3 regions of the Rudaeicoccus suwonensis genome follow, and region 1 is predicted to be linked to each of the others. Evidence: predicted binding sites of a transcription regulator. Region 1 holds the regulator's gene; each other region holds the start of a gene.
What was found. The regulator LexA, encoded in region 1, represses DNA repair genes until DNA is damaged. The targets are predictions, from matches to a motif close to TCGAACANNTGTTCGA.
Positions count from the first base shown of each region.

Region 2: a site for LexA is predicted at 2,643-2,658, ahead of BKA23_RS11920 (HNH endonuclease signature motif containing protein). Genes of this name have one in related genera too.
Region 3: a site for LexA is predicted at 5,398-5,413, ahead of BKA23_RS01500 (HNH endonuclease signature motif containing protein). Genes of this name have one in related genera too.

Region 1 is NZ_VIVQ01000001.1:2,285,775-2,292,833, forward strand. Features, by position in the region: gene BKA23_RS10430 (vitamin B12-dependent ribonucleotide reductase) at 1-935, opposite strand, end outside; gene nrdR (transcriptional regulator NrdR) at 1,032-1,532, opposite strand; gene BKA23_RS10440 (hypothetical protein) at 2,097-2,504, opposite strand; gene lexA (transcriptional repressor LexA) at 2,815-3,534, shown strand; gene BKA23_RS10450 (NAD-dependent protein deacetylase) at 3,550-4,383, opposite strand; gene BKA23_RS10455 (LysR family transcriptional regulator) at 4,532-5,452, shown strand; gene BKA23_RS10460 (DNA internalization-related competence protein ComEC/Rec2) at 5,583-7,059, opposite strand, start outside.
Region 2 is NZ_VIVQ01000002.1:146,676-153,734, reverse strand. Features, by position in the region: gene BKA23_RS11930 (Dyp-type peroxidase) at 1-865, opposite strand, end outside; gene BKA23_RS11925 (NHL repeat-containing protein) at 865-2,085, opposite strand; gene BKA23_RS11920 (HNH endonuclease signature motif containing protein) at 2,665-4,590, shown strand; gene BKA23_RS11915 (acyl-CoA dehydrogenase family protein) at 4,852-6,036, opposite strand; gene BKA23_RS11910 (DUF2332 family protein) at 6,113-7,059, shown strand, end outside.
Region 3 is NZ_VIVQ01000001.1:304,264-311,322, forward strand. Features, by position in the region: gene BKA23_RS01465 (sensor histidine kinase) at 1-555, shown strand, start outside; gene BKA23_RS01470 (response regulator transcription factor) at 548-1,240, shown strand; tRNA gene BKA23_RS01475 (tRNA-Phe) at 1,348-1,420, opposite strand; tRNA gene BKA23_RS01480 (tRNA-Asp) at 1,434-1,510, opposite strand; tRNA gene BKA23_RS01485 (tRNA-Glu) at 1,548-1,620, opposite strand; gene BKA23_RS01490 (PHP domain-containing protein) at 1,717-2,742, opposite strand; gene BKA23_RS01495 (hypothetical protein) at 2,933-3,403, shown strand; gene BKA23_RS01500 (HNH endonuclease signature motif containing protein) at 3,604-5,391, opposite strand; gene BKA23_RS17755 (hypothetical protein) at 5,640-6,089, opposite strand; gene BKA23_RS01510 (threo-3-hydroxy-L-aspartate ammonia-lyase) at 6,337-7,059, opposite strand, start outside.

The DNA of each region.
Region 1 (7,059 bases):
ACCTCACCGGTGCCGCGGGCGCGCAGACCGAAGGAGGTGCCCTCCTCCACCGCGCGCATGAACTCGTCACTGACACGGACGGAGTTGTTGGCGTTCTGATACTGCACCGAGGTGATGTCTCGGCCGCCGAGATCCATGTCGAAACCGGCGTCGCGCAGCGCGCGAATCTTGTCTTCCTCACGCGCCTTGGTCTCGATGAACTCCTCGATGTCGGGGTGGTCGACGTCGAGGACAACCATCTTGGCCGCACGACGGGTGGCACCACCGGACTTGATGGTGCCCGCAGACGCGTCGGCACCACGCATGAACGACACCGGACCGCTGGCGGTGCCGCCGGAGGACAGCAGCTCCTTGGACGAGCGGATGCGTGACAGGTTGAGGCCGGCGCCGGAGCCGCCCTTGAAGATGAAGCCCTCTTCCTTGTACCAGTTGAGGATCGAGTCCATCGAGTCCTCGACGCTGAGGATGAAGCACGCCGACACCTGCTGCGGGGACTTGGTGCCCACGTTGAACCACACCGGCGAGTTAAAACTGAACACCTGGTGCAGCAGTGACCAGGTCAGCTCGTGCTCGAAGATCTCGGCATCGTCGTCGGAGGCGAAATAACCGTTGTCCTTGCCGGCCTTGACGTAGGTCAGCACGACGCGGTCGATCAGCTGCTTGAGGCTGGTCTCACGAGCGGGTGTGCCGAGCGCGCCACGGAAGTACTTCGTCGTGACGATGGTCGAGGCGTTCAATGACCACGTCTCGGGGAACTCCACACCGCGCTGTTCGAAGATGGTCTCGCCGGTCTTCCAGTTCTGCTGCACGACATCGCGCGACTCCCAGGTGACCTCGTCATACGGATGCACACCAGGGGTGGTGAAGATGCGTTCGACGTGCACGCCCGCACCTGCGCGGCGAGTCTTCGGACGGGTGTCGGCCGTGTCTGTCATGCGTGTCCTCCAAGAGATGTATGGCGATGTGGTGCGGATGACGAAGGTGGAACTGCAGGTATGTCGGGCGGTGCTGAGATCGGGTGCTGTCGTCTGTCAATCAGTGTCGCTGGGACCACCGACAGCGGTGGCGGGCTCGACACCGCTCGCTGCGCGTTCGGCGCGCAACAGCGTGATCGCGGCCTCGAAGTCCTCCAGGTTGTCGAATGCCTGGTAGACGCTGGCGAACCGCAGATAGGCGACCTCGTCCAGGCTGCGCAGCGGTGCAAGCACTGCCAGACCCACGTCGTGGGCGTCGATCTCGGCGGCGCCTAGCATGCGGATCGACTCCTCGACCTGCTGGGCGAGCAGGGCCAGGTCGTCCTCGCTGACCGGGCGCCCCTGGCAGGCTTTGCGGACGCCGACCAGCACCTTGCCGCGACTGAACGGCTCGCTGGCACCGGATCGCTTCACGACAGTGAGGCTGGCAGTTTCGAGCGTGGAAAAGCGTTTGCCGCACGTCGGGCACTGGCGGCGCCGCTTGATGCATGTGCCGTCGTCACTGGTGCGGCTGTCGACGACGCGGCTGTCGTCGTGGCGGCAGAACGGGCAGTGCATCGCGGCTCCCTCCGAGTCGATGACCTGTGACCTATGACGGTCGGGCTGTATGACGGCAACAGCACTCCCGCACCCATGCCCGACCGCCTCACCGGTGCGGGAGAAAGCGGGCATGACAGAACCACCGCACTCGGGCTCTGTGGATGCCGTTGTGGGTAACCGGTGGATATATTGGGGACTACATGTGGACGACTTACATCCATGTAACTACTAGATGTAGGGATATTAGGCCGAGTCCACACAAGTCGCAAGACCCCTGGCGCGCCGCTCACAAAAGCGCAGGTCATGGCGTCGGAAACGACTGCGTAACGGCGTGTCGCCACCCCCGTGCGGCTCCCGACAGTGTCCCGCTACGCGCACAGACCGTGCCCTCCATGCGCTACGCACAGTGAGCCCCGTGCGGAATGTCCGACCGCACGGGGGCCATAGGAGCCCCACCGTCGAACATCGACGCTGGCACGCCTCACCTCTCACCCGGCGTGTGACGCCGGGGCCGCAGTTGCCGCCCCGGCGTCACATGGTGCGTGGTAGGCCGACATGGCGCTCTCCCCCAACACGCGACATTCAGCGCGTGATGATCAGGCGCTCGCCCGCGCCCACTTGACTGGAGTTCAGTTGGTTGACGATCTGCATACGCGCCACCGCGTCGTCGATCGAGAGCTTCGGATACGCCTCGTGCGCGATCTGCGACAACGTCTGGCCCGGCTGCACCGTGACCGTCTGCTGCGGCGCCGGCACTCCGGGCGATGCCAACGAGGCCCAGGAGCCGCCGACGACCGTGCACACCACAGCAGCACCGACGACGCCGAGCAGCAGGCGAGCGCGCCGCGTGAGGCGGATCGGCCTGGCGGTCGTCGCCGGCCGAGCGACGGAACTGCGACCGGCTGCAGCAGGACCGGTCGGGACCGACTGCAGATGACGGCGTCGCGCCGGCTCGGTGGTCGGGCAAGCCCACTGGGTGACTGCGCTCATGTCTTCCTCCCATGAATCTGCGTGCGGTGACGCGACGTCTGCGGATGACACCCGACTCACCGTGAGCCGGTGCGTCGATGTGTCGGTCGAACACCCGTGCGATCGCACGTCTGTACGATTTATAGCACGCTTGTTCGGATTCGTGGAGACACGCGTCGTACAAATGTTTGGCACTTGTGTCCGAACCGCATACGCTTGTCTCACGTGAAGAACTCAACCAGCGACCACCGACAGCCCCTCGGTGCAACCTGGAAAATGTGCGACATTGCAGGCATTTCATCGATCAGGGGCGGGATGAGGAGACGCGTCGATGGCTGAAGTTCACCGGCTGCCCGATCGGTCAGGCGAACGCCTGACGACCCGACAGACGAAGGTGCTGCAGGTGATCCGCAATTCGGTCGATCGACGTGGCTACCCGCCGAGTTTGCGTGAGATCGGCGACGCAGTCGGGCTCACCAGCCCCAGTTCGGTGGCACATCAATTGACCATGCTGGAACGCAAGGGGTACCTGCGACGCGATCCCAATCGCCCACGCGCCATCGAGGTCATCGATCCCGAGGCGACCAAGGACACCCGCGGTTACCGCGGCGGGTCGAGCGTCACGACGGTCGACGAATCCAGCTTCGACGAGACCGACCTCGGCAACCAGCAGCCGGCAGCGGCATACATCCCGGTGGTCGGTCGTATCGCCGCGGGCGGGCCCATCCTTGCCGACGAAGTCGTCGAGGACGTCTTCCCGCTGCCCAAGCAGATCGTCGGCGAAGGCGACCTGTTCCTGCTCAAGGTTGTCGGCAACTCCATGATCGACGCTGCGATCTGCGACGGCGACTGGGTCGTCGTGCGGCAGCAGCCGACGGCCACCAACGGAGACATCGTCGCGGCGATGATCGATGGCGAGGCCACGGTCAAGACCTTCCGCCGGACCGACGGAAAGGTGTGGCTCATCCCGCACAACGACGCGTTCGAGCCCATCGACGGCGACGAGGCGACTGTCCTGGGCAAGGTGACAGCCGTCCTGCGCAGTATCTGAGAAGGACCTGACGGGTCAGGACGTCTGAAGTTCCTCCACCAGACGGGTCAGGCTGGCGCCCAACGGCGCATCGATGTGCACCGACAACTCATCCTCGCGCGCCCGCGTCCAGCCATGCGTGATCAGGAGCACCGGGAGACCGGATCGGGCCGCCCGTCGCACGAACCGGTAGCCCGACATGACCGCAAGAGATGATCCGAGCACCAGCAATCCGCTCGCGGCGTCAACCGCGTCGAAACACGATTGAACAACGTCCTTGGGTACCGACTCGCCGAACATCACGACATCCGGTTTCAACAGGTCAGATCCACACACCAGACAGTGACCCACTCGGAACCCCGCGATCGCCGTCTCCGCCAACGCGACGTCGCCATCCGGGCGTAGGGGCCCGTCGAAGGACCGATCGAAATCCGGGTTGGCCTCGGTGAGCCATTGGTCGACGATGGCGCGGGCGTAACGCTCCCCGCAGTTCATGCACACCACCTGCGCCAGGCTGCCGTGCAGTTCGACCACGTCGTGCGCACCGGCTCGTTGGTGCAGCCCGTCGACGTTCTGGGTGATGATCGACCCGACGTATGCCGCGGACTGTAGCGCCGCCACGGCCCGATGGCCCGCATTGGGCGTGGCTGCGGCAAAGCGGGGCCACCCGACATACGAACGCGCCCAGTAGCGTTGCCGCGCAACGGGACTCGCCAAAAGCTCCTGCGCGGTCATCGGCTGGATCCGGCGCTCACCATCGGCGCCGCGGTAGTCGGGGATGCCTGATTCGGTGGACAGGCCGGCGCCGGTGAGCGCGACGAGCCCGCCGGCAGCAACCAACTCGCGCAGGCGTTGCCAGTCGTTCGTCACATCGCCAACCTCTCACACCGGGATCTGTGGTTCGGGGTGGTGGGCCAGGAAGGACCACTGGCTGCGGCACACCTGCTGACGTCGGACCGTCGATCACCCGAGCATCGACATCTCCCGATTCCGATAACAACGGGTTATTCTCGATTGCATGATCGATGCAGCGGGGCTTCGGGTGATCAAAGCCATCAGCGATGAGGGCAGTTTCACCGCCGCAGCGGCCTCCCTGGGATACTCCCAGCCGGCGATCTCGCAGATGGTGCGGCGATTGGAGGAACGCACCGGCACTGTGCTGGTCGAGCGCCTCGGGCGAAACGTCCGGTTGACCGAAGCGGGACTGGTGCTCGCTCGTCACGCGGTCGCTGTGCTGGCGGCACTTCAGGCAGCAGAGTCCGAGGTCGCCGCCATCGCAGGTTTGCGTGCGGGGCGTGTTCGCCTGATGGCTTTCCCATCATCGTCGTCCACGCTGGTTCCCAGAGCGCTCGCCTTGGTCAAGCAACGATTCCCTGACGTTCAGGTCAGCTTCACCGAGGCCGAACCGCCGGAGTCGTTGGCAGCGCTGCGGTCGGGTGAGTGCGATGTGGCCGTCGCCTTCGCCTACGAAGGCACGGACCTGGCGCGTGGCGAAGAGGATCTGGACGCGTTCGTCACCCGCAAACTGCTGGACGACGAGGTGCGCCTGGCCGTGCCGACGGATCATCCGCTGGCCGCCACCGAGCGGGTCAATCTTGCCGCGCTGGCCACCGAGCCGTGGATTGCTGGATGCCCCCGCTGTCGCGGACACCTGTTGTCGCTGGCGTCCCGCGCCGGTTTCACGCCCGACGTCGCGTTCGAGACCGAGGATTACGTTGCGGTGATGGGTTTGGTCGCCGAGGGGCTGGGCGTGGCACTCATCCCGGATCTCATCCGCCGGTCCGCCAGCCACCCCGGGATTGTCACCCTGCCGATCGAGCCGGCGTCCCGACGCGCCGTGTATGCCGTGACCACTCCTGATCTGCAACGGGTGCCCGCCGTCGCGGCGACGCTGGACGCGCTGTGCGAGGCGGCGCAGGTCAAGAGCCTGTGTCACTGACGCCGCAGAAAGCGCTGACGCGGGACCGTGCTGACGACGATCGCGGCCGCCCTACAGAAACAAGCACATCGGCCAGCTGAGCTGACCCGCCGGATCAGATCCGGGGGCTGTGCGGGTTGTTGCTGTCGGTTCACGGTCGCGCGATCAGGGCGTGGCCGTCGCGCGAGACCACCGCGATGTCGCCGCCACGATCGGTCCGGACGACCGCGGTGCCGCTGTCGCGCAAGAGATCCAGTGTCTTGGCGGTGGGGTGCCCGTAGTCGTTGTCGGCGCCGACACTGATCACTCCTATGGTCGCCTGCAACTCGTGTTCGAAGTCGGGATCCTGGTTGGCGGAACCGTGATGCGGCACCTTCAGCACGTCGACGTGAGTGCCATCGGGTGCCTTGCGAAGCTCGCGCAACGCTGCGGCGGCGGCCTCCTTCTCGATGTCGCCGGTCAGCACGATCCGTAGGCCGCGGGAGTGCACGTCGAGCACGATGCTGGCGTTGTTTTGTTCTGATCCGGCGTGCAGCACGCGGCTTGGCCAGACCACCGTGGCCTGCAGACCGGTGAACGTCAGTGTGTCGCCTGTCTTCAACGGCTGCGGGGTGAGCCGATGCGCGGCAGATACCTGATGCACCAGCGGCTCGTCGCTGGGCTCATCCCCGCCGGATTGCTGTCCGCCCGGCTCCACGGGGGTCACATACACCGCGCGAACCGTGCGTCCGGCGAAGACGCCGTCGATGCCGCCCACGTGGTCGGCGTGGAAGTGGGTGAGCACCAGCGCGTCGACGACCTGTATGCCGAGCCGGTCGAGGCAGGCAGCCATCGGACCTGGCTCAGGCCCCGCGTCGACGACCACTGCATGACCCGACGACGTCGCAAGTGCACCGCCGTCGCCCTGACCCACGTCGCAGGCGACATACACCCATCCAGGCGGCGGCCAGCCGAGGCTGGGCATCGGAGTCCACACGGCTGCGATGACGAGCGCGAGTCCCCCTGCCAGCCAAGGTCGTCGCAGAGCAGCACGGGCAAGCCACGGGCCACTCAGCAACAGCAGCAACACCAAGGCTGCCAACAGCAACGCACCCACGGTGCCGGGCACCCACGGCAGGCTGCCCATCGGCACCCTCGCGGCTGCGTGCGCCACCCACGCGATGCCCCACGCGGGCAAGCCCGCCAACCAGGCCGGCACCGCCGCCACAGACGTGCTGAAGCCCGCGACCACGACCGTGATGACACCGGCGAGAGTCGCCGGAGCAACCAGCGGCGCGGCGAGCACGTTCGCAGGCAGCCCGATCAGGCTGACCGATCCCTGCAGCAGCACGATCACCGGAGCGCAGAACGCCTGCGCCGCCACCGGGATCGCGACGGCATCTGCTAACCGGCGAAGTCGGGAGGGCAGGAACCGGGCGAACCAGTCGGCCCAGGGCCGGGCGAAGAACAACAGCCCAGCCGTGGCGAGCGTCGACAGGGCAAAACCGTATGACGCAGCCAGCCACGGGTCGTAGATCAGCAGGACCACCACCGCGGCGGCGAGCGCCGGCGGGCCCGCCGCCCGCCTGGCAACCGAGACTCCCAGCAGACCGACTGCTCCCATCGCAGCAGCCCGTATGACGCTCGGC
Region 2 (7,059 bases), on a different contig from region 1:
GCGGGTGCAGGTTCGAGTCGATGGTGCCGTCCTTGAAACCCATGAGGTTGCGCGGGGTTCCGCCGGTGTTGTCGGGGGTGTACCCCAGTTGGGTCCAGCGCAGGGTGGCGACATCGGGGGCGATGCGGGCGATGCTGCGGACGGCGTGGAAGGCGACCTGGGCGTCGTCGGCGCACGCCTGCAGGAACAGGTCGCCATCGCTGTCCGTCGCGGTCAGTTGCTCTCCCGGGAAGTGCGGCAGAGCTGCCAGTTGGTCGGGCAGCTGCGAGGCGAGGCCGAATCTGTCCCTGCCGGTCCCGTCGACGAACAGGCTGCGACCGAAACCGACGGTGAGCGTGAGTCGTGAGGGCCCGAGCTGGTAGGCCTCGAGGGAATCGTCGGTTGTCGACGCGTTGGTGGCATCGGCATACGCGGCGCCGGTGTCGGTGCTGCTGCGATAGATCGGCACGGTGTGGGAGACACCGGAGGTGAGTGGCGCTGCGAGTGCCGACCATGCCTGCATCAGGGCCGACAGGTCGGAGCGGCTGGCGGAGCTCACGTCGAAGGCCGCGAGCACGGTCTGCTTCTGGGTGTTGCTGATGATGCCGGACTGGTGCTTGCCGTAGAACGACTCGCGCAGCTGACTGCTGCTGGTGGCGTTGGCCGCGGTGGCACGGCCGGCAAGACCGCCGAGCAGGCCGCCGCCCACTGCGCCGGCACCGACGAGCGCGCTGCCGCGCAGCAGGGACCGGCGGCGCAGACCGGAGCGGTCGGTCTGCGCCTGCGGTCCGGACTGGTCCGCCGATCCGCTTGACGTCGCTGCCGGGACCGCCACCGCGTCGTCGGAAGAGTCTGCTGTTGATGGCTTTTCGGGTGTTCCTGGCATCAGTGCAGCTCCGCGAGGACGTTTTCGTCATCCTTGACGAACAGGATGCCGTTGCCGGCCTGGTTGATCGCGATGCCGAACAGATCGCCGTTGCCGGCCGGGTCCTGACCGGTGTTCTCGATCGCGTAGTACTCGCCGACCTGCTTACCCGTGGTGGTGATCTCGACGAGCTTGCCGTTCTGGGCGTTCGCCGCGATGAGGTCGCCGTCCGGAGCGATCGCCAGCCCCAGCGGGTCGGCCAGTTGGCCACCGGACGACACCGTCATACCGGTGCCTGCGGTTGTCGTGCGGGTCAGAGCGTTCGGTATGCCGTCGATCCGGTTGCTGAGGTTGTCTGCGACATACAGCGTTCCGTTGCTGGCGATGGCCAGTCCGGTCGGACCCTTGACGAACGCGGACGGGTCGCCGCGCTCCAGCAGGCCAGATGCGACGGTCTGCTCGGCGGTGACCGTCGGCGGAGAGGTCGTGGTCTGCTTCAGCGAGAGGCGGACGACGTCGCCCTGGCTGGACTGCGCCGTCGCCGAATGGGCAAGTCCGACAACGGTGTTGGAGACGAAAAGCGTCGCGGTGTCGCCGTTGTCCCGGACGGTTGCGTCCCACGGTCCGTTGAGGTAGCTGCCGGTGATGGTCGAGACGAGTTTGCCTTCTGGGGAGAGCACGAGCAGGCAGCCGCGGCCGACGGTGTCGGTCTTGCCGTCGGTGCTCGGCACGCTGCCGACGATGACCCATCCGGTCCTCAGTTGAACCATTGCGGTGCTGAGGCCGACACCGCCGGGGCAGCCGGCGACTGTGTGCGGAAGGTCGGCGAAGACCGACGTCGTGCCGTCGGTGTGGACGTCGACGATGGTGGTGCCGGTGCCTTGGTCGTTGGACTCGTTGTTGAAGTCGTCGACCAGCACGTCTCCGGATTTCACGGTGCCGACGGTGTGCGTGACAGGCCATACGGCATACGGGTTTTCGTCACCGTTGCTGGGCGTGGTCGAACCGAGCACCGAGACGGTGGTCTTGCCGTGCAGGAAGCTGCCAGGTTGCGGGTCGAGAACTGTCGCGGCGGAGCGGTCCTCATTGCTGATCTGCGAGTTGACGTAGCCCTGCGCCTGTTGGCCGGTGAGTCCTTGGGGAACGGAGTTGCCGCTGCTGCTGGACGAACCGCAGCCTGCGGTGATGGTGGCGGTTGCGCCTATTGCAAGGAACGCCAGGCTCTTTCGCCATCTGAACATGTACAGCTCACCTCACCGGAATCGCACCGAACGGCTCGGTGACTTAGGTAAGACTGGCCATAGTTACCGAACACTTACTTAGGTTTGGCTTACAAAACCCTGGATGACGTGGTTGGTGGCGGCGGTCGTGGCCGATAGTGGCCTGTCTGGGCATACGTCGATCGTCGGGCGGTTGAGGGCCGGGCCCGTTCATGCGCGAGGTGGAGAATTCGTCGGCTGCAACGGCCCAACGTCACCTGGCCAAGCCCGTTCATGCACGAGGTGGAGTTCGCCGAGCGAGATCTGCGAGCCGAGCGCTGCGCGAGGTCGCACAGTCGGAGGTGACCCCTCGCCGCCATCCGCGCCGCGGGCTGTGATCTCTGCCCGGAGATGCCGACCGGGGGACTCATCCAGGCCAGGGCTTATCGCAGCCGGTGAAAGGTCATCCCGTCATCGATGGCGGATGTGCAGCCGTCACTCAAGTCGCGTGGCGTCCGACGCAGCCCGCGACCGCGCACTGAGTCTTCCCGGTGTCTTGAGACATGAGCGCGGCCGAGTCATCGGACTTGACCACGCCCTCGAACGTATGTACGATGAAGTATGTCGATCACACCACTGCTGGCCGAGTCAGCGGTGGAGCACGCCACCAGTGGGGAGTTGTTGGAAGCGGCGGGTGTGTTGATGGTGCGGGCGTTCGAGGTGATCTGCGCTGATGCGCCCGGGTTGACCCGGGACGAACTCCTGGCGCAGGTCGAGGCCGTGCAGCGGGTGGCGAATTCGGTGGATGGTGCCCGGGTGGTGCGGATGGCGCAGGTCGCTTCGATTGAAGACGTCACCGACCTGTCCGGTGAGACCGAGGGTCCGCCGGTGACGTCGTGGGTGCGGCACCAGTTGGGGTGGACCAACGAGTGGGTCTCCTCCGAGATCGGGGCCCTGCTGGCGTGGGGTCCACGCCAAGCGGACACCCGCCTGGACCAAGCCTTGGACGCGGTCACGCTGACACCGAGACTGTTGCGGGAAGTCGGCGCGGGCCGGTTAGCGGCGGAGAAGATGCACAAGGTCACCGCCGGGTTGGGGTCCGCACCCACGGACGTGGCGGCAGCAGTCGAATCAGCACTCTTAGACCAAGGCATTGGTGGGTTGACCACCACGCAGATTGCCAGGCGGGTCCCGAGGATCCTGGCCGACCTCGACCCGACCGCCGCCCAAACATCCGGTACGAAGACGAGGGAGCGTGAGGTCGGGGTGTCCTGTCGCGCTAGTCATGTGCCGGGGTTGAGTGAGATCAAGGTCGTGCTGGACTCAGCCCAAGCAGCGCGGATCATGTCCGCAGTCGAGCAGCTGGCCCGTCAGTTGCACCAGGACGCGGTGGAGGTGATCAGCTTGCCGCAATGCCGGGTCGATGCGTTGGTGGATTTGGTGTTGCAGAACGCCCACGTCGACACCCATCTGACCTTCCACATCCCCGTCATGACCGGGGTATTCCCCGGCGACGCCACCGCAACTACCACCACGACCAGCACTGCAACCGCGGCTGGTGCGGCAACCGCCGCGTGCTCAACCGCCGCAGGGTCGGCATCCGCCGCAGCCGGCGTCACCGGTGCTGCTGCCGCCACGGCTGCTGTCGCCGGTACTGCGGTTGACAGCGGTGCAGTCGCCGCGACCATCGCCGGTGCTGCAGGCAGTGGTGCTGTGGTCGGTGATGGTTCGGATACTGCTCGGGCACAGGTCGCGGCGTTGTGTGACCGGTTGTTCCCCGACCCGCACACCATGGGCTGGACCCAGGTCGTCCGTACCGAGAACAACCCACCACCGGATGAAGAGTGGAACCTTGATGGCGAGGGATGGTCCCCGTGCGGGTGGCCAGAACCACCCGACGACGTCTTCGATGATGATCCTGACCATGAAATCGACTGGGACACCGCCCTGGCACACCTGGTCGACTCGCTACCCGACCCACCACTGGACGGCGTCTTCACCGCCGACCCGCACTTCGGTGACTACCCCGACATTGGTGCCCCGACCAACCCGGTCACTGTGCCCGACACGGCCAACCTGGTCGCACCATCACGGCACGTCATGCCGTCGGCGTCAGCGCCGGCAATAGCGGGGGCGGGTCCGGTGATCGTGCCGGGGGTCGGCACGATCCTGCCCTCCCACGTCCACGCGTTGACCAGCACGCTGGGAGTGTCCCTGGCACGCACACTCCTGGACGCGACCACCGGTGTGCTGGTCCAAGCAACCTCGACCAAGTACCGCCCCACCGCCGGCATTGCCCGATTCGTCAAAGACCGGGACCAGCACTGCCGGTTCCCCGGCTGCACCCAACCCGCCACGTATTGCGACGCCGACCACGTGATCCCCTGGCCCACCGGACCCACGACCCCGGCGAACCTGCAATGCCTGTGCCGGCACCACCACCGGGTCAAACACCAAACCCGGTGGCAGGTCACCATGACCACCGACGGGGTATGCACCTGGACCAGCCCCAGTGGCCGCCGCTACCTCACCCGACCCGCCGACTGAACTCGCCCGACACCACCGCACCAAGACCCGCAACCCGCCGACTGAAACGTCGCTGACCCGTCGACTGAACTGCGCCTGATGCATGCGGCTGGCTGGTCTGCGGACCTGGCCATAGAGGACCTGGTCACTGAACTCCATGGGACACGACCCGCCGACTGAAGTCGCGTGACATGACCCGTCGACTGAGCCCGCGAACGTGGCCGATCTCCGAGGCGTCCGCGTCCCAGGAGAAGACTGATGGTCAGCAACCTCGAATGCGGCTCAGCGGAAAGAAGATTCGCCGGTCAGGGCCTGACCGATGATCAGCTGGTGCACCTCGGATGTGCCCTCGTACGTCATCACCGACTCAAGGTTGTTCGCGTGCCGCAACACCGGGTAGTCCAGCGTGATGCCATTCGCCGCCATGATCGTCCGGCAGGTGCGCGCGATCTTGATCGCCTCGCGGCAGTTGTTCAGCTTTCCGAGGCTGACCTGCTCATTTGTCACACCGGTCGAATCCTTCAACCGGCCCAGGTGCAGGGCCAGCAGCATTCCCTTGGCGAGTTCGACCGCCATGTCCGCGAGCTTCGCCTGCGTCAACTGGTATGCCGCAAGCGACTTGTCGAACACGCGACGGCTTTCGGCATACTCCAGTGTCGCTTCGAGGCAGTCACGCGCGGCACCCATGGCGCCGAAGACGATGCCGAAGCGCGCCTCCGACAAGCACGACAGCGGCCCGCGAAGGCCCGAAACCTCAGGCAGCACAGCGTCTTTCGGCAACCGCATGTCGGTGAACGCCAATGCTCCGGTGATCGAGGCACGTAGTGACAGCTTCCGCTCGACCTCGGTCGCCTCGAAGCCGGGCGTCTCGGTCGGCACGACGAAACCGCGGATCTTCTCGTCGGTCTGGGCCCAGATGACCGCGACGTCGGCAACCGGGCCGCTGGTGATCCACATCTTGCTGCCATTGATCACCCAGTCGTCACCGTCACGCCGAGCGCGCGTCCGCATGCCGCCGGGGTCCGAACCGAAATCCGGCTCGGTCAGGCCGAAGCAGCCGATCGCCTGACCGGCCGACATACGCGGCAGCCACTCCTGCTTCTGCTCCTCGCTGCCGAACTTGCGGATCGCGGTCATCGCGAGCGAACCCTGAACGGACATCAGCGAGCGCACGCCCGAATCCACGGCCTCAAGCTCCATGCAGGCCAAACCGTATGCGGTTGCTGATGATTCGGCGCATCCGTAGCCTTCGAGGTGCATTCCGAGCAGGCCGAGTTTGCCGAGTTCGCGGGCGATGTCGCGCGCCGGGACGGTGCCCGCCTCGAACCACTCCGCCAGATGCGGACGCAGCTTGTCGTCGCCGAACTTGCGGACCATCGCCTGCAGGTCTCGCTCCTCCTCCTGCAGGAGTCCGTCGATGCCGAGGAGATTGGTCAGGGCTGGGTTCGGTGCGCTCACACTGACCATCTTGCCCCGCTCGGGTCGTCTGGGCGCCGATGCCCGGTCGATACGGCTCCTCACGAGCAGCTAGTTTGAACCGACTATGACGAGTGACGATGTGCGCGCGGCGTTCGCGGACGCGGTCGATGTCTTCGACGGGCCGCTCTTCCGGTCATGGTGCGTGGCGGTTGCGCAGGAGACGGGCCGCGACGACGGCACCCTGACCGCCTTCGAAAGCAGAGGGCTGCGGTTCACCAGTTGGAAGGCAGTCCAGTCCCTGCTACGCGCAACGTCGATGGAGTTGCGCAGGGCGGGCGAGGACCTGCAACTGGTCGACTACTTCCCGGTGCTCGGTGGGCAACTGCCGGCGGACGACCGCGCTTTTCAGTTGTGGCGCGAGTTGCTGCGCGACCGCCGCGGCCACCTGGTCCGCCACCTTGACGGGCCCGTCCGACCGCTCAACGATCCGATCAACGGGGTGCGGATCCTGAGCCTGCTCGACGACTACCTCGACGAGACGTATGCCGAGCCACTCACCCTCGAACTGCTCTGTGTCGGTGCGGCGGCCGGCCTCGAATTGGTCGCCGATGCGTTGACAGCCGATGTCCTGCCACCCGAGGTCGTGTCAACCGGTGGGCTGAGAGCTGCTGGCGATCTGCCCCTGCTGGGTCGCCACAGCATCGTCCACCGCGGCGGCGTCGACCTCGAGCCCCTGGACCCTCGTGACTCGGCGACCCTCGATGCGATGCTGTCCTTGCTCGAACCGGAGGAGGTCGACCGGCAGACGAGGATCCGCCGCGCGGCTCGGCTGGCCCAGCAGCAGGACATCGTGGTCTCCAAACGGGACGCCTTTGCGGCAGTCGCAGCTCCAGGCTTCGGATTTGGCCGGTTGCCAGTGGTTTTCGGCTCGTCATTCCTGTGCAGCGTGCCCGAGCCGACGCGGATGGACGAGCTGATGCGCGCTCGTTACGCCGAAGGCATCTGGATCTCCGATGAGGCCGCCGGTGTCATGCGAAGGGTGATCGACGACCCGGAACTCGCTGATGTCTC
Region 3 (7,059 bases), 2.0 Mb from region 1:
GCGCTCGAGGTGGCCTCACCGGACAACTCGGCGATCGCGCGTAGCGCCGCGCTGGTGCGTGAGGGCGCGCAGTCGTCGATGCAGGATCTGCGGTCGCTTCTATCGGTGCTGCGTCAGCCGGGTGATGCCGACGTCGCGGCAGCTGTGCCCGGATTGCGTGATCTGTCGTCGCTGATCGACGAATGCCTTGCAGCCGGCACGCCGGTCGCGTCGTCGATCTTCGTCGACCAGTCGGTCGCTCTCGATCAGCGCGTCGGGCACAGCGCCTACCGCATCACCCAGGAGTTGCTCACGAATGCGCGCCGCCACGCGCCCGGGCGACCGGTGCGGCTGCAGGTCGATGCACGACCCGAGGCGGGCGTGGAGGTCAGCACGGTCAACGCGTCGCCTCATCCGCACGACCGGCGGATCAACCCGGGCAACGGGTTGACCGGGCTGCACGAGCGCGTGCAACAGGCCGGTGGCCAGTCATGGGTGTGGGTCGACGACGACGGAAACTTCCGCACGCTCGTGCGGTTGCCATGGGTGTGGAACGGCGGGCAGAGCGATGAGTGACGTGACGGTGCAGGACCAGCAGGCCCAGCCGATGCGACCGACCCGGGTGCTGTTGGTCGACGATGACCCGTTGGTCTGCGCGGGCATCGAGATGATGCTGTCGGCCGCCACCGACATCCAGGTTGCCGGCGTCGTGCACGACGGCGACGAGGCCGTGACGGCTGCGCAACGGCACTTCCCCGACGTGGTGCTGCTCGATGTGCGGATGCAGCGGATGGACGGGATCACCGCCACGGCAGCGTTGCGGTCGCTGCCGAATCCGCCGAGGGTGATCGTGCTGACGACCTGGGATGCCGACGACGTGGTCATGCGCGCGATCGATGCGGGTGCAGCGGGCTTCCTGCTGAAGACCGCCGCCCCTCGCGAACTCATGGATGCCGTGCGCAATGTGGGCGCCGGCGACGGTGCCCTTTCCCCACAGAGCGTGCGAGCCGTGTTCGAACACCTGAACTCCCGCAACGGCGGCGACTGGCAGGCGGCTCGTGTGGCGGCAGAGCAACTGACCATTCGCGAACTCGAAGTCGTACGGGCCGTCGTCGAGGGGTTGAGCAACGCCGAGATCGGCAGGCGGCTGTATGTCGGTGAGGCCACCGTCAAGACCCACCTCGCCTCGGCTCAGCAGAAGCTCGGAGCAACCAATCGGGTGAGCGTCGCCGTGGCGGCAGTGCGCGCCGGTATCGCCTGACGGCGTCCGACCCGCTGGCTGGGTCGTGGCGGTGTGACCACGGTGGCGTGCCGGGGACCGCAAAAGGCCCGCCTGCGAGGAGGCGAGCCTTCGGCATACGTGCTCGGTGGCCAGAGACGGGGTCGAACCGCCGACCTAACGATTTTCAGTCGTTCGCTCTACCAACTGAGCTATCTGGCCCTTCGGAAAGGGATGGCGACCCCGACGGGACTCGAACCCGCGACCTCCGCCGTGACAGGGCGGCGCGCTAACCAACTGCGCTACGGGGCCTTGCGGCCATGAAACATCATCGCAAATGCGATGCGCGTATCCCCAACGGGATTCGAACCCGTGCTGCCGCCGTGAAAGGGCGGTGTCCTAGGCCGCTAGACGATGGGGACCTCGTTCTCGCAACCAGTCCTCAGCATCAGCCGCCTCGGCTGGTGTCGAGGACGTCATGACTATAGGGGGTCGGACTGGCATCCACCAAAACGAGGTCAACCGGCTGCCCAGTCGAGCAGTTCGGGGAGGGGCCACGTGTTGACGATGCGGTGCCTGGGGACCCCCAGCCGTGCCGCGCGCTCGCAGCCGTACTCGATGAAATCCAGTTGGCCGGGCGCGTGCGCGTCGCTGTCGATCGAGAACAGGCAGCCCGCCTCGATGGCCATGCGCACGAGGTCGTCGGGTGGATCGCAGCGCTCTGGTCGGGAGTTGATTTCGACCGCGACGCCCTCCTCGGCGCACGCCGCGAAGACCCCTGCCGCATCGAAGGACGACTGCGCCCGTTTGCCGCGGTCACCGTCGACGAGGCGGCCGGTGCAGTGCCCGAGGATGTTCGACCGCGGATGGCGCACCGCGGCGATCATGCGGCGGGTCATCGCCGGAGCGCTCATCTTCAGCTTGGAGTGGACCGACACCACCCGCAGATCCAGCTTCGCCAGCATCGCGTCGCTCTGGTCGAGTTCGCCGTCATCCAGGATGTCGACCTCGATGCCCTTGAGGAGGGTGAAGTCGGTTGCGCCGTCGGCGAGTTGTTGGTTGATGCGGTCGATGAGCGCGAGTTGTGTTCGCAGACGCTCGGCAGTCAGCCCGTTGGCGACCTTCAGTCGCGGCGAGTGGTCTGTCAACACGAGGTACTCATGGCCGAGTTCCATTGCCGTTGCGACCATTTCGGGAATCGGTGATCCGCCGTCACTCCAGTCCGAGTGGCAGTGGCAGTCACCGCGTAAGGCCGCGCGGACGTCCTCGCCACCTTCGATCAGGCGTCGGGGTGACGTGGCCTCGAGGTCGATCAGATACTGCGGACGGGTGCCGTGCAGGCACGCAGCGATGACGGCTTCGGTGGCCTTGCCGATACCAGGAAGATCGGCCAAAGTGCCCTCGGCAGAGCGTCTTTCGAGTTCCGCGCGGGGCGTCTTGATGACGGTGTCACAGGCGTGTCTGAAGGCCTGGACGCGGTAGGTGCCGGCCCGAGACCGCTCAAGTAGGAACGCGATGCGCCGCAATGCGTCGACAGGTTCCATCGCGTCGTCGTTCAGTTGGTCGGGCATGCCTCCGTCAGCACGCCCGTTCGCACTGCCGTTGCCGTCGTTTTTCGTGTCGATCTTCGAGTCGTCGCCCACGGTGCCATACGCGGTCGCATTTGCGTCGTCGCGCCCGGTCTTCGTCATACACCTCAGCTTGGCATGGGGTCTCCGGTTAGGGTTCCTGATCGTGCGAGCTTCGGTGCTGATCGCGCTGGTGGTGGCCGGCGCTGCGTGGGCGTGGTGGGCCCGTCGGCGTATGCAGAAGCGTCAGTTGGCATGGCTGGTGCGCGCTGCCGGGGCGAGTGCGCGACGTGGGGCGATCATCACGGCGATGTCGCAGTCTCTGGCGGCGTTTGTCGCTGTCGTGGTGCTCGCCTTCTCGGTGTGGGTCGAGGAGGCACACCGGGTGTTCTGGTTGCGAATGCCGTTGGCAGTGCTCGTGATTGCGATCTACGTGCCGTATGCCGCAGTCCTTGCGCCGGTGCGTGTCAACGTCAAGAACCTGCGCCGCACCCCGCAACGCCGGATGGTCGAGTCCGGCGCGCGCCCGGATGTGGCCGACGCCATTGCGCGAGCCGGCCGGCCATTCGCATTGATCGGGTCGCTGATCTTCCTTGCGGCAGTCACCGTGCTGGTCTGGCACCACCTGCGCAACTGACATTCCCTGCCATCATGCGTGCGTGGTGTCCACCGGCGCCACACCGAGGCACCTGGATCCGCCGGCGCCACCTGCGCAACTGGCATCCACCGGGATCACGCGCCCGTGGTGTCCGCCGGCATCGCTGGTGTCCGCTGGCATCGCTGGCGCACCTGGGATGCGCTGGCTGTTGTTGTGTCTTTCACATGGCGGAGGTGTCCTCAACTGACCGCAGTCGTCATCTCGGTCGTTAGCGGCACGCTTCCGCCGATGACCGTCGTCTTGTCGGCCGGCTTGGTTACGTAGGTGCGCAATCCCGGGCTGGTCCAGGTGCACACACCATCGGCGGTCATCGTCACCTGCCAGGCGGTTTCGTGCTTGGCCCGATGGTGATGCCGGCACAGACTCTGCAGGTTCGCCGGACTCGTCGGGCCTGCCGGCCACGGGATGACGTGGTCGGCATCGCAGTACTTCGCCAGCTGCACACAGCCGGGGAACCTGCAGTGCTCGTCACGCTCCCGCACGAAGCGTGCGATGGCAGCTGTCGGCCGGTACGTTTTCGACGTCGACTCCACCAGCGCGCCGCTGTCGACGTCGACCAGTCGTCGGGCCACGTTCGTGCCGACGAAGTTCGCAATGTGCACCACGTGGTCCGCCGAGATCACGCCGATGCCAGGTAAGACAACGTCAGTGAAAGCAACGTCTGTAGGGTTCGCGCTTGTTGGGGTGTGATCGTCACGGACCGCCCAATCACAGTGCTGGATCTTTGCTTTCATCTCGAGCAGCTCAGCCAGCGCGCGATCCCAGTCGGGTTCACCATCCCAGTCGCAGTCACGGTCGTCGTGCTCGTAGGCGTCGTCCCAGTCGTCGTCCCGGTCGTCCGGTGGGTGGTCGTCATACCTCAGCCAATGCGCCCGGCCGGCGGCGACCTCGGCATACGGGTCGGGGAACAGTTCGTCGTGCAGCGCCGCCACCCGGGCCAGCGAATCAGCATTGTCTGGTTGGTCGAGGTTGTCTGGTTGGTCGACGTTGATTGGTTGGTCAACGTTGTCTGGTTGGTCAACGTTGATTGGTCGGTCGACGGGCACGTCAGGCAACACTCCGGTGGGCGGGCTGGCTGGGCGGTCGCCAGGCGGCGATGCTGTGCGGTCGACAGGGAGCTGGAAGACGACTGTGCTCCGGAGCTCGACGTTCTGCAGCACAAGGTCACTCAGGGCGTCGGCACGGCACTCGCCGAGCGTCTTGTCGGTGGTGGTGTCCCGGTGCAGCTGTCGTGCCAGTTCTTCGACCGAGGCCATGATCGCCGCGGCCTTGTCAGCAGGCAGTAGGCATGTCATCTCGCACAGGCCGGGAATCGAACTCGCCCGAGTGAAGACGCCGATCTCTTCGCGTCTGCGTTTTCGCGTCGCTGATTCGGCTGCGACCGGGTCTAGTTTCGCCAGCAGACGCGCGACCCGCCGGGCGATCTGCGTCGTCGTCATACCGCCGATTCCGCGGTCGAGCAGGTCGGACTCGACGGCGGCGCACACATCATCCGGAGCGAACTGCAGGCCGCTCAGCACCTTCGCCATCTTGGCGTGCTCAAGTCGGCCGTTGCCGACCTCGCGGAGGAGGCGTGGCGTCAAGGTCGCCGCGTCGACGGAATCCTGCAACCGGACATCGACCTGGCGAGGGCTCCAGCCGAGCAGTGGGCCGAGCTCGGTGGCGATCCAGTCGTCGGCCCAACCCAAGGGATGACGCACCTCGCGCCATGCACCGGTGTCTTTGTCTCGCGCCGATTCGATGGTGGCGACCTGCGCGATGCGCAACGATTGGGTGCCCTGCGCTGAATTGACGACCGACTGCAGCGTTTCGATCTGAGTCAGCAGAGCCTGCGATGACAGAGAACCGGAGTCCTCGCCGGCGACGTCGAAGGCGGTGATCAGCAATTCCCTGGCAGCCGCGATCAACTCACCCGACGTCGCAGCAGCGATCGCATCGGTGTTGAGTAGCAGAACGTCCTGAGCCATGATTAATCGTACATATGTTCGAACAAAGATGCAAGCTCGTTCTTCAACTCATGGCCATGCCTCAAGACATCGGCGACTGTTCGCCATCGGACTGTCACGTCTGACGACGTCGGTGACGATGGATCCGTCGAGCACTATCGATGGTGCCTCTGTCCGCATGAGAGTCCGCCGATCGAGCGCTTGTTGAAGGCGAAAGCTGCCGACCAGGCAACAGGCTGGCAATGACCAGGCGGTGATGTCCGCAAACCTCAATTGGTGAGATTGAGGTGCTTCGGTGCTACCTGCGTGAATGGATCGCCGGAGGACGCAACCAACGTGACTGTGTAGTCGCCCGTGGGAAGCGGGGGCATCCCGCCATTGCCAATGCACGTGGGCGTGGTCTGGGTCGGCTGTTCGGTCATGGTGCAGGTGCTGTACGTCGTCGACACCGGCACCTGCAGCGTCGTGATACCGGTTGCCAGTATCGGCTGCAGTTCGCAGTCGTCAGGAAAGGCCGGAGTGATCGTCAGATGTGATCCGTTCAGCGCGGTCTGGACGTTGATGGCGCAACCTTGACCCGGCGGGCCGTCGCTGAAGGCGATTGTGTGGCCGGACGAGTTCTTGATGGCGAGCGTCGCCGACACAGTCTGGCCGGCTTTCATCACCGAGCGACCAAAAGTGAAGCAATACGACAGGCTGTCGACGCCCGAGGGACCCATCGGTTTCGACCACTGGCATGGGGCCACCGTCGCGGAACTGTTCGGCATAGAAGCACCACAACCTCCGACGCAGAGCACTAGTGCGCCGATGAGGCCAGCCGTCCTCAGCGGTGCGTTGCACCGGACCATCGCATCACCTCGTTCGAACCGCGCCCGCAAGCCTCTGAACGACAAGACGTTTTCAAGGTAGCCCGAGGATTGCTCAGAACGAAGGCCCAGCGATTGTTTGCTGCGATTGCCAGCAGTCTCAGCGCGTGGCTGTGCCACTGATCAACTGCGCGAAACGCTGCAGGTCGACATTGCCCCCGGAGATGATCACGCCGACCCGTGCACCTTGCAGTTGCGGCGCGAGTGAGCGCGCTGCGGCATACCCGAGCACGCCGGTCGGCTCGACGATGAGCTTGCAGGTCTGCGCGAGAGACGCCATACCGGCGATCAATTCGTCGTCGGAGACTAGGACGATGTCCTCGACGAGTTCTCGGATCACCGGGAACGTATGACGCCCCAGCGCGGTCGTCTGAGCGCCGTCGGCAATGGTCCGCGGGACCGGAATGCGCACGATCTCGCCGCTGTCGAAGGACCGCTTGCCATCGTCGCCGGCGGCTGGCTCGGCGCCGAAAACCCTTATCGTAGAACGGATTCCGTGAGCCGTGATGGCCGATCCGCTGAGCAACCCGCCACCGCCGAGCGGCGCGATCACGACATCCAGATCTGGCACGTCCTCGAGCAGTTCGAGGGCTGCGGTCCCCTGCCCGGCGATGATCGCCGGGTCGTCGAAGGGCGGCACCAGTGCACACCCGTCGCGGTCGGCCAACTCGCGGGCAATGGCCTCTCTGTCCTCGGTGTGCCGGTCGTAGGTAACGACGTCTGCGCCATACCCACGCGTGGCGGTGAGCTTCAGCTGTGGCGCATCGGTGGGCATGACGATCGTCGCCCGGATGCCGAGCAGGCTGGCTGCCAATGCGACCGC